Regions from separate parts of the Enterobacter sp. H2G27 genome, predicted to be linked through region 1. Evidence: riboswitches for the same ligand, from Rfam matches in the RefSeq annotation. Region 1 holds a riboswitch; the other holds the start of a gene.
What was found. Region 1 has a riboswitch for thiamine pyrophosphate ahead of thiB (thiamine ABC transporter substrate binding subunit). Riboswitches for the same ligand answer to the same signal wherever they lie in the genome.

Region 1 (7,680 bases):
GGGCACGGCGGTGCTGCTGTGGCTGGCGGTCTGGCTCTGCTGGCGGCTGTGGCGCAGCGCGAAAGCGAGCGTCGATCGCCTGACGCGCTATCTTCCGCGCTCTCGTCTTTTGTGGCTGGCCCCGCTGACGCTGGGTGTAGCTGCGGTAGCCCTTGTCGCGCTGATTCGTCACCCGCTGATGCCGGTGTACGGTGAGATTTTATTAAAAGTGGTCAGTCGTTAAGGACTATTGCCCTCTCCCAGTGGGAGAGGGCCAGGGTGATGGCATCAGACCGCACGAATGCCCAACAGTGAAGACGCCCCCGCTTGACCACTGAGCAGCTCTTCCGTCTTCCCATCCCACGCAATTCGCCCTTCTGCAACGACCACCGATCTCGGCGCAATCCGTGCTGCATCCTCAATACTGTGCGAAACCATCAGCATCGTAAGCTGCTGACGCTGGCAGACCTCCTGCACCAGGGCGAGCATCTCCTGACGCAGCGCGGGATCGAGCGCCGAGAAGGGCTCATCCAGCAGCAGCAGCGGCTGCTCGCGCACCAGACAACGCGCCAGCGCCACGCGCTGACGCTGGCCGCCGGAGAGCTCGCCCGGCAGCCTGTCGATGAATTCGGTGATCCCCATCTGTCCGGCAATCACTTCAAGTTTTTCGCGTTGGGCATCGTTCAGCCTGAGCCCCGGATGCATTCCCAGCGCGATGTTTTGCCGCACCGTCAGATGGGTGAAGAGGTTGTTTTCCTGAAACAGCATCGACACAGGACGTTTAGCCGGAGGGGCGTTGGTGAAATCACGATTATCGATGGCTATCGACCCGCTGGCAGGTTGCAGAAAACCGGCGATCAAATTGAGCAAGGTGCTTTTCCCGGCACCGCTTGGGCCAAGCACCGCAATCCGCTCGCCCTGCTGAACGGAGAGCGTGAAGCGCATCGGCAGATGCTGATAGAGCCAGGTTACATCAGTCAGTTTTAACATCTCGCCCCGGGAGTTTTTCGATAACGGTAAATAAGGCAAAGCACAGCAGCAGCAGTAACAGCGCGGTGACCGCGCCGTCCTGACTGCGGTAAGAGCCGATTTGCTGATAAAGCCAGTACGGCAGCGTGCGGAAATCGTCATTGCCGAACAGCGCCACGACGCCAAAGTCTCCAATAGAGAGCACGCAGGCAAACGCCAGCGCCTGCGCCAGCGGGCGTTTTAGCGCGCGCAGTTCGACTACCTTCAGCCGCTGCCAGCCTTGCATGCCCAGCGACTGACACAGCAAATCGTAGCGGCTGTTGACGTCGCGCATCGGGTTTTCCAGCACCTTAAGCGCGTAGGGGATGGCCATTAAGGCGTTGGTGAAAATCACAATGCCATCGGCCCTTTCCGGCATGCCGAAGGTGCTGTTAAACAGTAAAAAGAAGCCCGTTGCCAGCACGATGCCCGGCATCGCCAGGATCAGCATGCCCGTCAGCTCCAGCATTTGTCCGGCTTTTTGCGCCTGGCGGGCGTAGAGCTCACGGCTGCTCCACAGCAGCATCATGGTCAGGAGGACGCACAGTAATCCGGCAGCCAGCGCGATACGCAGCGAGGTCCAGGTGGCCTGCCAGAGAACGGGCTGTTGCAGGACTGCCATGAGATTGAGGTTCAGTCCGTCAACGATAACGGCCATCAGCGGCGGCAGCAGAAGCAGGAGCGCCAGCGCGATCAGGATAAAATCGGTAACGCGGCTGTGCAGGCTGTCCTGCGGATCGCGCCAGCCGGTTATTTGATTACTGCCCGCGGGAATGGCTTTACTCAGCCGCTGGCTCAAAAGGACCAGCACAAGGCAGCACGCCATCTGCACCATCGCCAGCAGCGCGGCGCGACCGGGATCGTAGTCGTAACTCAGCGCCTGGTAAATCGCCAGCTCAATAGTGGTGGCCTGCGGCCCGCCGCCGAGCGACAGCACGGTGGCAAAGCTGGCAAAGCAGAGCATAAAGATTAACGCCGCGACGGGCGGGATCTGGCGGCGCAGCCACGGCCATTCGACAAAGCGGAAGAACGACACGCCGCGCATGCCGAGCTGGGCAGCAACCTGGCGCTGCTCGCCGGGAATGTTCTCCAGCGCCTGCAAGAAGAGGCGCGTTGCCATCGGCATATTGAAAAACACGTGCGCGAGCAGAATGCCCTGCAGTCCGTAAGGAGAGAATGACCATTCCAGACCAAGCTGGCCGAACAGCGAAGCCAGCCAGCCCTGGCGACCGTAAACGCTGAGGATACCAAATACCGCCACCAGCACGGGCAGGATCAGCGTCATGGCGCACAGGCGCAGCAGTGCCAGCCTGCCGGGAAAACGCCGCCGATACAGGGCGCGCGCCAGAAAAATGGCCGGGATCGCCGACAGCAGGGCTGAAAGGGACGCCTGCCAGAAGGAGAACCGGATAACGTGCCAGAGGTAGCTGTCGTGCCAGAGGGCGAGCAGGTCGCTCTCTGGCGCGTTAAACCACAGTGCAAGAAAAGCCCCCAGGCTGACCGCCACCATCACTGTGGCGGCGAGCAGCCCGGGAAGTAACCAGCCGGGAATCAACGGCTGACGGCGCGTTGCCATTCACTTACCCATGCTGCACGCTGCGCGGCGACCTGCTGCGGCGTAAACTCCAGCGAGGTGTTTGGTTTGGTCAGCTGCTCGAAACCTGCGGGCAGCGCAACGTTCGTAACCGGATACATCCAGTTGCCTGCGGGAATCGCATTCTGGAACGCCGGTGAAACCATAAACTTCAGGAACTTCTCGGCCAGCTCCGGCTGTTTGCTGGCAGCGGTACGCGCGGCCACTTCCACCTGCAGATAGTGCCCTTCAGCAAAATTAGCGGCAGCGTAGTTATCTTTCTTCTCGGCGATAATGTGGTAGGCCGGAGAGGTGGTGTAGCTCAGCACCAGGTCGCTTTCGCCTTTGAGGAACAGGCCGTAGGCTTCGCTCCAGCCTTTGGTGACGGTGACGGTTTTAGCGGCCAGTTTCTGCCACGCCTCCGGCGCTTTATCCCCATAAACCTTTTGCATCCACAGCAGCAGGCCCAGGCCTGGCGTACTGGTGCGCGGATCTTCATAAATCACGCGCCATTTCTGGTCACTTTCCACCAGCTCTTTCAGGCTCTTCGGCGGGTTTTTCAGCTTATTTTTGTCGTAAACAAAAGCAAAGTAGCCATAGTCGAACGGCACAAAGGTGTCGTTTTTCCAGCCGCCCGGCACGTTAACGGCATTTGCCGCTACGCCGCTTTTGGCAAACAGTTTGGTTTGCGAGGCGGCTTCCAGCAGGTTGTTATCCAGCCCGAGCACCACGTCGGCCTTGCTGTTTTTCCCTTCCATACGCAGACGGTTGAGCAGCGACACGCCATCTTCCAGAGCCACGAACTTCAGCTCGCAGTTACAGTCCGCTTCAAAGGCTTTTTTAACCACCGGGCCAGGGCCCCAGTCGGCAGAGAAGGAGTCATAGGTGTAGACCGTCAGGACGGGCTTCGCAAAAGCAGGCAGCGCAAACAGCGCCAGCAGGGGAAGAACTTTTTTTAACACTTTGCACCTCAAGGTTGAGTGGCAAAGGATTTTGAGCGACAGCCTCAAATCCCTTCGCCGGCGTTATCCGGATCAGGTTCGACGGGTATTATCTCAGCGCACATCTGTGATGCAGCACCCCGTTGAGAACGGCGCTATTGTAATGATTTGGTGAATATTACGAAAGCGTTATGGCTCCGGGGGCGCAAACCAGGCGGATTTAAAATCAAACCAGCCCAGGGTGTTCATCCGCAGGCCGCGCATGCTGCGCTGGCCCTGGATCATCAGCCAGTGGTGGATCAGCGGGACGATCGCCTGCTCGGCCAGCAGCTGCTGGCACCAAACGGCAAGGTTCATCTCGCCCGATCGCCACAGGGCGGCGTCCTGCTGCCAGTCCCGATCGATGCAGTGCTGGATCAGCGGTACTTCATACAGATGTGAAAATAATGAAAAATCGAGCGGCAGGGTAAAATTAGCGCTGTTGAGCCAGATATCGCTGGCGATCTCTCCCTGATGCCATTCGTCATAGTCCACTTCTCTTACCTCTAACTTGACCCCCTCGGCTGCCAGCAAGCGGGTCATGATCCTCGCGATAAAACGATGCTCCACGTGCTCGCGGTAGTAGGTCAGGGTGATGGACTCCAGCCCTGCGGGTTTGTCGCAGTGCGACGGCCGGGCGTGGTGCCAGCGCGGAAGCAGACCGTAGGCCGGAAACCAGTATGTCTGGTACTGCTCTTCCGCATGGTAGATCAGATTGGAAGGGGACAGCACGTGGCTGATCCACTTGCGGACGCCCTGGTTTGCCCCGCGGTGGGTGCGGCGGTCAAACAGGAGATAGTAGCATCCTTCCTCCAGGCGGCTCTCCACGGCCTTTTCTCCGGTGGTGGGGCCTTCAAGCGTCAGACCGCAGCTCAGGTCTTCATTGAGATCAGGCAATACCCACACGTTCACTTCGTCGATCAGCGCCCGATAGCCAAAGTAGTCATCGAACGCGCGGATTTTCAGCTGGTTGCTGTTATTGCGGGACACGGCGTAGGGCCCGGTGCCAATTGGCAGGCTGGCAAAATTGTTCATCGATTCCCACTCGCCGGGCAAAATCATCGACGGTACATAGCCCAGCAGCCAGGGAAGCCACTTGTCCTGCTGCGACAGCTCAATGTCCAGCGTCCAGGCCGTGGGGGAATGGATGCGCGAAATATGCGAGTAGAGCGGCAGCCTGCGGGCGCGTTCCAGAGAGGCGATGACGTCGTGCATTTCCAGCTCGCGGCCGTGGTGAAAGTGGATGCCGGGGCGTAAGAAGAAGCGCCAGTGGCGCGGGGAAAGCTGCTGCCAGTGATGGGCAATATCCGCCTCCAGTTCCCCGTTTTCCTCATTTATGCGCGTCAGGCCGCTGAAGATTTGTCGGGCCATGTGGGTTTCCGAGCGGCGTAACGCCGTGCCGGGCAAAAGATTTTTCATCGGACGGTAGTAGAGCACCCGCAGAATGTGTCGGCCCTGACGAAAGCTGCGTCCGAGATGGGAGACCAGCATCTGGCGCACGGCGGCCTTGTCGCCCACCAGCTGGACCAGCTGATCGATGCGGTCCTGTTCGAGCAGATCTTCTGCGCGCTGCTGCTGCAACGCCAGTCCGGTATACAGGAAGGTCAGTCGCGAGCGTTTGCCGCGTCCCGCTTCCGCTTCCCAGCTTAACCACCCCTGCTGCTGCATGGTGTTGAGCAGCGTGCGCATATGGCGGCGGGAACAGCTAAGCAGGTCCGCCAGCTCGTTGAGCGTGGTCTCCTGCGATTGCCCCTCGCAGCACTGCCAGAGGCGGATAAACTGTTGTTGCAGACGACCGGAAGGCATAAAAGGGGAACTCCTGACAAAAAACCAGCAATTTATTTATCCCTATATTAGGCCAATAATTCTCCTCGATGAAGCGAGGAGGTAAATTATGAAGAGGTCTACCGCACGTCAGTTTTATCAGCAGTACTTTTCAGCGACAAAAGGATCGTCCTGGCTGGCCCGCCGGTGTGCAGAGCAACGGCTGAAAACGTTAGAAGAATTGATGCAGTGGGACGTTACGACACCGACCTCTTCCCGCTAACTCGCCTCGATCATGTGTGACTGAGTATTGGTGCTTATCACCCGCCAGCAAAATGTTTTTGCTGGCTTTTTTCGTTTACTATTCACCCAATTTCGATTCGCTTTCACAAGGACTTGCGCATGCTGTGGTTGATGACGATGGGGCGACGCCTGAACGGCGTGTATGCCGCTTTTATGCTGGTGGCCTTTATGATGGGCGTGGCGGGGGCGCTTCAGGCGCCGACGCTGAGCCTGTTTCTCAGCCGCGAGGTAGGGGCGCAGCCGTTTTGGGTCGGCCTGTTTTATACCGTCAACGCCATTGCCGGGATCCTGGTCAGCCTCGCGCTGGCGAAACGATCGGACAGTCAGGGCGATCGCCGCAGGCTAATCCTCTTTTGCTGCGCCATGGCCGTGGGCAACGCGCTGCTCTTTGCCTTCAATCGTCATTATCTGACGCTCATTACCTGCGGCGTGCTGCTGGCGTCGCTGGCGAACACCGCTATGCCGCAGCTGTTCGCCCTGGCCCGTGAATATGCGGATAACTCCGCGCGGGAAGTGGTGATGTTCAGCTCGGTGATGCGTGCCCAGCTCTCGCTGGCGTGGGTCATTGGTCCGCCGCTGGCCTTTATGCTGGCGTTGAACTATGGCTTTACCACCATGTTCTCCATTGCGGCAGGGATTTTTGTCATCAGCCTGGCGCTGATAGCCTTCGCACTGCCGTCCGTGGCCCGCGTCGAACAGGCGACGGATAAACCTGTTACCCAGGTGAGCGGCTGGCAGGACAAGAACGTCCGCATGTTGTTTATTGCCTCGACGCTGATGTGGACCTGCAACACCATGTACATTATTGATATGCCGCTGTGGATCAGCAGCGATCTGGGCTTACCGGACAAGCTCGCGGGGATCTTGATGGGAACCGCTGCCGGGCTGGAAATTCCGGCGATGATTCTGGCGGGCTATTACGTTAAGCGCTTTGGAAAGCGTCGGATGATGATCGTCGCCGTGGCGGCCGGGGTACTGTTCTACGCGGGGTTGATCCTTTTCCATTCGCGTGAAGCGTTGCTGGCGCTGCAGCTGTTTAACGCCGTGTTTATAGGAATTGTTGCCGGGATCGGCATGCTCTGGTTCCAGGATCTGATGCCCGGCCGTGCAGGCTCGGCAACGACGCTTTTTACCAACAGTATTTCAACCGGCGTGATCCTGGCGGGCGTGATTCAGGGGGCGCTAGCGCAAAGCTATGGCCATGCGTCGGTCTACTGGATGATTGCGGCGCTATCCGTCGTGACGCTCCTGCTGACCTGCCGCGTAAAAGACGTGTGATCGGATGAATGAAACGGAGCCCGGGAGCGCCGGGCTCTGCGAAGCGTTTTATTCGGAATACTGATATTTACGCTGCGCGCGTAGCGTCAGGTACATATGAACGAGTCCCATGAAGCCGTGTGCCCAGAAATATGTCTCAATAAAAACTGTCAGGAATTTATGCAAATCTAAGACGGATTCCGTGACGGACGAAACCGGCCCAAGCGTGGCGTTCAGCACGAACCAGGCCGCGCCGCAAAGTGCAACGCCCAGCAGCGCCAGCACACCCAGACCTTGCACCGTTGCCGCCATACCGCCAGCATGCGCGTCAGGTAACTGACGCTGCGCGAGGGTGCGAATATCTTCAACGATTCCACGAAAATCCAGCGCCAGCCAGGCGTAGTAATACTTAAATCCGCGTTGGGTTAACATCCATGCCATCATGGCAATACCACAAAAAATTAAACCAAACCCTGAGATAACATGGATCCAGGTGACAATTCCGTTCAGTCCGGATTCGTGGAGGGCCTCGCTTTCGGTGAAATTAGAATTGATAATTTGGGCCAGCACCAGTATGGCTACAAGAATGTGCAGTACGCGAAGAAAAGGTGTTTCTTTATGGGGAAGCGTATTACGTAGCGTTGGGTTCATCGCTTTTTACCTCAATAATGAGAGAGCTGATGCGATGCAGTGTGACGCAGATTAATTAACGAAACCTTAACGATGAGTAGCGTCACACTGTATTTATGCGTTCCGATTAGCGAGCAGGATCAATATGCGTCATCACGTTCAGCACATTGAATTTTTGCATCACGT
Region 2 (7,680 bases), 4.1 Mb from region 1:
GCGCACAGGTTGGAGAGATAGAGCGGCACGTAGAAGCTCACCGTGTTGCCAAAACGCTGGCGGGTGAGCCGCTGTGCTCGCTGGGCCATCGGTTCGAGGTACGCGCTCGCCGCGGGGGAGAGCAGGGCCATCAGATCCTCGCGGGTCAGATGGCGGGCATGCAGCGCGCGCTCCACGTCAGCCGCCGTTTTGCTGTTGATGCGCAGGGCAATGTCGTCCCAGTTAAGCTGCCGCCAGCGCTCGGTAAACGTGCTCATGAGATCGCCTCCAGAAAACCGGTCAGCGGGCTGGTGGCCTGCGCCTGGAAACTGCGCGAACCGGGGCCGGCTCCCCTTGCCAGCAGGCCAGCCTCTACGGCCATGCGGAATGCACGCGCCATCATGACCGGATCGTCGGCAACCGCGATGGCCGTGTTGACCAGCACCGCGTCGGCACCCATTTCCAGCGCCTGCGCGGCATGGCTGGGCACGCCGATGCCCGCATCAACCACCACCGGCACGGTAGCCTGCTCAATAATGATTTCCAGCATCGCGCGGGTTTCCAGCCCCTGGTTGGAGCCAATGGGGGCACCCAGAGGCATGACGGCGGCGCAGCCGACCTCTTCCAGCCGTTTGCACAGGACAGGGTCAGCGCCGCAGTAGGGCAGAACGGTAAACCCTTGCTGCACCAGCTTTTCAGCCGCTTTCAGCGTTTCAATCGGGTCGGGCAGCAGCCAGCGGGCATCCGGATGGATTTCCAGCTTTAGCCAGCGGGTGCCGAGCGCCTCGCGGGCCAGCTGCGCGGCAAAAATCGCCTCTTCGGCCGTTTTGGCGCCGGAGGTGTTGGGCAACAGCGTGACGCCTGCTTCCAGCAACGGAGCCAGAATAGCATCGCTGTGGTGGCGCAGATCCACGCGCTTGAGCGCCAGCGTCACCAGCTGGCTGCCGCTTTCGCGAATGGCATCCACCATCAGCTGCGGCGAGGCGAATTTTCCGGTTCCGGTAAACAGATGCGAATCAAAAACCTTATCGGCAATACGTAACATCTCAGCCCCCTGCGATAACCTGAAACAGCAGGATCTGGTCGCCTTCATTGACCTGCTGATGTTCCCACTGCTCGCGCGGCAGGATCTGTTGATTGAGCGCCAGCGCCGTTCCCGGCTTGAGCTGACGCAGCTTGTCGAGCAGTGCGGCAATGGTAAGCCCGTCGTCGCATCTCATCGGCTCATCGTTAAACAGAATGCGCATCGCGGTCTCCACATACCGGGCAGCGGCTGGCGCGGCGTAACGCCAGCTGGCGCCAGCTGCTGGAGCGGGCATCAAACAGCCGCAGCGTATTGCGTTCCGTCTCCATGCCGCTGAGCAGCTTGATGGCCTCCAGCGCCTGCATGGTGCCCATCACCCCGACCACCGGGCCAAGAATGCCCGCCGTACGGCAGTTGCGCGTCGGCTCGGTATCGTCTGGCCACAGGCAGCGATAGCAGCCCTGCGTCCAAGGCGGGGTCAGGACCATCATTTGCCCGCCGAACCCCACCGCGCTGGCGGTAATGAGCGGAGTATGATTTGCCACGCAGGCGGCGTTAATCGCCTGGCGCGTCGCCATGTTGTCCGTGCAGTCCAGCACCACGTCGGCAAGGGCGACTTCACGGCGCAGGCTTTCACCGCTAAGCCGCTCCTGTAAGGCAATCAGCTCGATATCCGGGTTGAGCTGCGCCAGGCGCTGCCGGGTGATTTGCGCTTTCGGCTGGTTGATATCCTCGGTGGTAAAGAGGATTTGTCGCTGCAGGTTGCTGAGGTGAACCTCGTCGTCGTCGGCCAGCACCAGCGTACCGATACCTGCGCCTGCCAGATAAAGCGCGGCGGGTGCGCCTAATCCGCCCAGACCGACAATCAGCACCCGGCTGGCGAGCAGCTTTTGCTGTCCGTCGATGGCGATATCTTCCAGCAGGATCTGACGGCTGTAGCGCATAAAGTCACTATCGTTCATCGCCTGCTCCTGCCAGCTGTAACAGCTGTTCGGTGGCGGACCGCCAGTCTGCGGCCTGGGTGATGGCACTGACGACGGCGATGCTGCCGACGCCGGTCTCCAGCACCGCCGGGGCACGTTCAAGGCTGATTCCTCCGATGGCGACAGTGGGGTAATCGGCAAGGCGTTTAACGTGACTTGCCAGCTGCGTCAGACCCTGCGGAGCGGAGGGCATCTGCTTGGTTTGCGTCGGGAAGACGTGACCGAGCGCGATGTAAGAGGGACGGGCCGCCAGGGCCACGTCAATCTCCATGTCATCGTGCGTTGACACGCCCAGACGCAACCCGGCTTCACGGATTGCGCTCAGATCCGTTGTTTCCAGGTCCTCCTGGCCCAGATGCACGCCGTACGCCCGGTGCTTAACGGCCAGCCGCCAGTAGTCGTTGATAAACAGGCGGGCGTTATACCGGCGCCCCAGCGCGATGGCGGCAACCACATCGGCTTCCACCTCGTCATCGTGCTTGTCCTTGATGCGCAGCTGGATCGTGCGAACGCCTGCTTCCAGCAGTCGCGCTATCCACGCCACGCTGTCCACCACCGGATAGAGCCCTAAACGGTAGGGGACGGGCGGGAAATCGGGCTGGTACATTACGCCTCCTCTTTTTTGAGGTAGATTTCGCCGCCTCTGGCGCGGAAGGTTTCAGACATGTCCGCCATGCCCACTTCAATGGTTTGCGCTGCGGCGTAGTCGCGCACCTCCTGGCTGATTTTCATCGAGCAGAATTTTGGTCCGCACATGGAGCAGAAATGCGCGACTTTGCCCGATTCCTGCGGCAGGGTTTCGTCGTGGTAGGCGCGGGCGGTGAACGGGTCCAGCGCCAGGTTGAACTGATCCTCCCAGCGGAATTCAAAGCGCGCCTTCGACATGGCGTTATCGCGGATTTGCGCGCCCGGATGGCCCTTGGCCAGATCCGCCGCGTGGGCGGCAATTTTGTAGGTAATCAGCCCTTGCTTCACGTCCTCTTTGTTTGGCAGGCCGAGGTGCTCTTTCGGCGTCACGTAGCAGAGCATGGCGCAGCCGAACCAGCCGATCATCGCCGCGCCAATGCCTGAGGTGAAGTGGTCATAGCCCGGCGCAATATCGGTGGTCAACGGTCCCAGGGTGTAGAACGGCGCTTCGTGGCAGTGCTCCAGCTCCTCGGTCATGTTGCGGCGGATCATCTGCATCGGCACGTGTCCCGGGCCTTCAATCATCACCTGCACGTCATACTCCCAGGCGATTTTGGTCAGTTCGCCCAGCGTGTGCAGCTCGGCAAACTGCGCTTCGTCGTTGGCGTCACGGATGGAGCCCGGGCGCAGGCCGTCGCCCAGTGACAGAGAGACGTCATAGGCGGCGCAGATCTCGCAAATTTCGCGGAAGTGTTCGTAGAGGAAGTTTTCCCGGTGATGGGAGAGGCACCACTTCGCCATGATGGAGCCGCCGCGCGAGACGATGCCGGTCAGACGCTTCGCGGTCATCGGCACGTAGCGCAGCAGCACGCCCGCGTGAATGGTGAAGTAGTCCACGCCCTGCTCGGCCTGCTCCAGCAGGGTGTCGCGGAACGCTTCCCAGGTGAGGTCTTCGGCAATGCCGTTGACCTTCTCCAGCGCCTGATAAATCGGGACGGTGCCGATCGGCACCGGGCTGTTACGCAGGATCCATTCGCGGGTTTCATGGATATAGCGGCCGGTGGAAAGATCCATTACCGTATCCGCACCCCAGCGCGTGGACCAGACCAGCTTTTCCACCTCTTCTTCGATGGAGGAGGTGACGGCCGAGTTACCGATGTTCGCGTTGACCTTCACCAGGAAGTTGCGGCCGATAATCATCGGCTCGGACTCCGGGTGGTTGATGTTGGCGGGGATAATCGCGCGCCCGGCGGCCACTTCGTCACGCACAAACTCCGGCGTGATGTTCTCCGGCAGGCGAGCGCCAAAGCCTTCACCAGGATGCTGATAGCGCAGCACTTCGCTGCGGATACGCTCGCGACCCATGTTTTCACGGATGGCGATGAACTCCATCTCCGGCGTGACGATACCCTGGCGGGCGTAGTGCAGCTGGGTCACGCATTTACCTGCTTTAGCACGTTTTGGCGTCAGCAGGCCGGTAAAGCGCAGCTCGTCCAGACCGTCGTCGGCCAGGCGCTCTTTGGTGTACGCAGAGCTGAGCACGCTCAGCTCTTCGCAGTCGTTACGCGCGTCAATCCACGGCTGGCGCAGCTTTGCCAGCCCCTGCTGGACGTTGATGGCAACATCAGGATCGCCGTATGGGCCGGAGGTGTCATACACCGGCACGGCTTCGTTGTCTTCATACTGCGGATTCTCTTTGCTGCCGCCGATAAGCGTCGGGCTGAGGTGGATTTCGCGCATCGGAACGCGAATATCGTCCTGCGAGCCGGAAATGTAGATGCGTTTCGAGTTCGGGAAAGCAGTGCTTTCCAGGGTATCGATGAAGTGTTGGGCCTGTGCGCGCTGTTCGCGGCGGGTCAGTTTTGCAGTAGACATAGCTCATTCCAAAAGTGAAGGACATGGCTTGTCAGACGACGGATGAAGCAAGAGAGGATCGCCCGGGGGGCGATACAACAGCAGTGTGACTCTTGTTCCCTTCGCAGGTATTAGCCTGATCAGGTTCCGCGGATCCCGAATTAACGGTCTCAGCCCGGCTTTCGCTCTGGGCACTCCGACAAGAAAAATCCCCCTCGTGAGAGGGGCGAATGGTTGTAAATTACTCGTTAACGATTAAGAACTCAAGCAGGGCGCGCGACGTTCTCTTCGTTACTGATGTTCAAATCATTGTCCAGGGCGAGAGAGATCAGCTTATCTTCCAGCGTGAATCGCTCCTCCAGCGCTTCGCCGAGGTCGGATAGCGCTTTCTGGAACTCAAGATAGTTATCGTGATCGATGGCATTCTCGAGCGCGGAATCATAGTAATCCATGATCTGCTGGGTATTGGCTTCCAGCAGCGGATAGAGCTTGCTGGCCGCTAAATACGGCGTTGTCCCTTCCATTTCGCGGATAATGCGTTCATAAATATTGAAATGGCCGTCGGACAGATAGTCGACCAGGCCCTGACAAAAATCATCCAGCGCTTTTTCGTTCAGTCGCATAAACGATTCTTTGCCAGGCTTAATGCCGACCAGATTGTAATAAGCCACGAGTAGATGCTTGCGCACATGCAGCCAGCGATCCACCAGTTTGTTACTTCCTCTAACGCGCTCAGTCAGGCTTTCTAGCTGGTTTAACATGGTCGACTCCGCAAAGTGTAGGATTGAATCTGCTCATCCAGAATGTAACCACAATGCTAACAACATGTCAGTGAAGCGAAGGTAGTGCAATAGATATGGATCGTATTATTGAAAAATCAGATCTGGGTTGGTGGATCGTCAGCCACGAACAAAAATTATGGTTGCCCGGTGGAGAACTGCCCTACGGTGCGGCGGAAACGTTCGATCTCGTGGGCCAGCCTGCGCTAGAGATCGGCGAGTGGCAGGGTGAGCCCGTGTGGTTGATCCAGCAAGCGCGTCGTCAGGATATGGGATCCGTTCGCCAGGTGTTGGATCTGGACGTGGGCCTGTTCCAGCTGGCGGGGCGCGGCGTGCAGCTGGCGGAGTTTTATCGCTCGCACAAATACTGCGGCTACTGCGGTCATACCATGCACCCGAGCAAAACCGAGTGGGCGATGCTCTGCAGCCACTGCCGCGAGCGCTACTATCCGCAGATTGCGCCGTGCATTATCGTCGCTATCCGCCGGGATGATTCCATTCTGCTGGCGCAGCATACACGTCATCGCAACGGCGTACACACCGTGCTGGCCGGCTTCGTCGAGGTGGGCGAAACGCTGGAGCAGGCGGTGGCGCGCGAGGTAATGGAGGAGAGCGGCATCAAAGTGAAGAACCTGCGCTACGTTACCTCCCAGCCGTGGCCGTTCCCGCAGTCGCTGATGACGGCCTTTATGGCCGAATATGACAGCGGCGAGATCGTTATCGATCGGAAAGAGCTGCTGGATGCGAACTGGTATCGCTATGACGATCTACCGCTGCTCCCCCCACCGGGTACCGTGGCGCGTCGGCTAATAGAAGATACCGTGGCGATGTGTCGGGCCGAGTATGAGTAGTGTTACACTGAGGCCATGACGCTTAAGGAACTGCAAAAATGACCGAACTGAAGAACGATCGTTATCTGCGTGCGCTGCTGCGCCAGCCCGTTGATGTCACCCCGGTGTGGATGATGCGCCAGGCGGGACGCTATCTGCCAGAGTACAAAGCCACGCGCGCGCAGGCGGGCGATTTTATGTCGCTTTGCAAAAACGCCGAGCTGGCCTGTGAAGTGACGCTCCAGCCGCTGCGCCGCTTCCCGCTGGATGCGGCGATCCTCTTCTCGGATATTCTGACCATTCCGGATGCGATGGGCCTTGGCCTGTACTTCGAAACCGGTGAAGGTCCGCGTTTCACCTCTCCGATCAAAAGCAAAGCCGACGTGGACAAGCTGCCGATCCCCGATCCGGAAGGCGAACTGGGCTACGTGATGAACGCCGTGCGCACCATTCGCCGCGAGCTGAAAGGTGAAGTGCCGCTGATTGGCTTCTCAGGCAGCCCGTGGACGCTTGCGACCTATATGGTGGAAGGGGGCAGCAGCAAAGCCTTCACCATGATTAAAAAGATGATGTACGCCGAGCCGCTGGCCCTGCATGCGCTGCTCGACAAGCTGGCGAAGAGCGTTACGCTCTATCTGAACGCGCAGATTAAGGCGGGCGCGCAGTCGGTGATGATTTTCGATACCTGGGGCGGCGTGCTGACCGGGCGCGATTATCAGCAGTTCTCCCTGTATTACATGCATAAAATCGTCGACGGCCTGCTGCGTGAAAACGAAGGTCGCCGCGTGCCGGTGACGCTGTTCACCAAAGGTGGCGGCCAGTGGCTGGAAGCGATGGCGGCAACCGGCTGCGACGCGCTGGGTCTCGACTGGACCACCGATATTGCCGATGCGCGTCGTCGCGTGGGCGACAAAGTAGCGCTGCAGGGCAATATGGACCCGTCCATGCTTTATGCGCCGCCAGCCCGCATTGAAGAAGAAGTGTCGACTATACTGTCTGGTTTCGGCCAGGGGGAAGGCCACGTCTTTAACCTCGGCCACGGCATTCATCAGGATGTGCCGCCAGAACACGCAGGCGTATTTGTGGAGGCGGTGCATCGGCTTTCTGCCCAGTATCACAAGTAAGGAGTCGTTATGGATCTCGCGTCGCTACGCGCTCAACAAATCGAACTGGCCTCATCGGTGATCCGCGAGGATTGTCTGGATAAGGACCCTCCGCAGTACATTGGCGGAGCAGACGTCGGATTCGAGCAGGGTGGGGACGTGACGCGAGCGGCGATGGTGGTACTGAAATACCCTTCGCTTGAGCTGGTGGAGTACAAGGTCGAGCGTATCGCGACCACCATGCCGTACATTCCGGGCTTTCTCTCCTTCCGCGAATATCCCGCGCTGCTGGCAGCGTGGGAGCAGCTTTCGCAAAAACCTGACCTGCTGTTTGTCGATGGACACGGGATCTCACATCCGCGTCGTTTAGGCGTTGCCAGTCATTTTGGGCTGCTGGTGGATGTGCCGACCATTGGCGTCGCCAAGAAACGCCTGTGCGGCGCGTTTGAACCTCTTTCATCCGAGCCGGGTGCGCTGGCGCCGCTCATCCATAAAGGCGAG

Region 2: it holds a riboswitch for thiamine pyrophosphate, as region 1 does, so the genes downstream of both, thiC (phosphomethylpyrimidine synthase ThiC) here and thiB (thiamine ABC transporter substrate binding subunit) in region 1, are expected to answer to the same signal.

The regions. Positions count from the first base shown of each region.
Region 1 is NZ_JBSVSI010000001.1:484,083-491,762, forward strand. Features, by position in the region: gene ACW9E7_RS02255 (DedA family protein) at 1-223, shown strand, start outside; gene thiQ (thiamine ABC transporter ATP-binding protein ThiQ) at 268-969, opposite strand; gene thiP (thiamine/thiamine pyrophosphate ABC transporter permease ThiP) at 953-2,563, opposite strand; gene thiB (thiamine ABC transporter substrate binding subunit) at 2,539-3,522, opposite strand; TPP riboswitch at 3,554-3,654, opposite strand; gene sgrR (HTH-type transcriptional regulator SgrR) at 3,691-5,346, opposite strand; gene sgrT (glucose uptake inhibitor SgrT) at 5,435-5,587, shown strand; gene ACW9E7_RS02285 (sugar efflux transporter) at 5,707-6,885, shown strand; gene ACW9E7_RS02290 (cytochrome b/b6 domain-containing protein) at 6,934-7,515, opposite strand; gene ACW9E7_RS02295 (cation diffusion facilitator family transporter) at 7,622-7,680, opposite strand, start outside.
Region 2 is NZ_JBSVSI010000001.1:4,551,407-4,559,086, forward strand. Features, by position in the region: gene thiH (2-iminoacetate synthase ThiH) at 1-257, opposite strand, end outside; gene thiG (thiazole synthase) at 254-1,024, opposite strand; gene thiS (sulfur carrier protein ThiS) at 1,026-1,226, opposite strand; gene ACW9E7_RS21605 (HesA/MoeB/ThiF family protein) at 1,210-1,965, opposite strand; gene thiE (thiamine phosphate synthase) at 1,955-2,593, opposite strand; gene thiC (phosphomethylpyrimidine synthase ThiC) at 2,593-4,488, opposite strand; TPP riboswitch at 4,568-4,676, opposite strand; gene rsd (sigma D regulator) at 4,731-5,228, opposite strand; gene nudC (NAD(+) diphosphatase) at 5,324-6,097, shown strand; gene hemE (uroporphyrinogen decarboxylase) at 6,136-7,200, shown strand; gene nfi (deoxyribonuclease V) at 7,210-7,680, shown strand, end outside.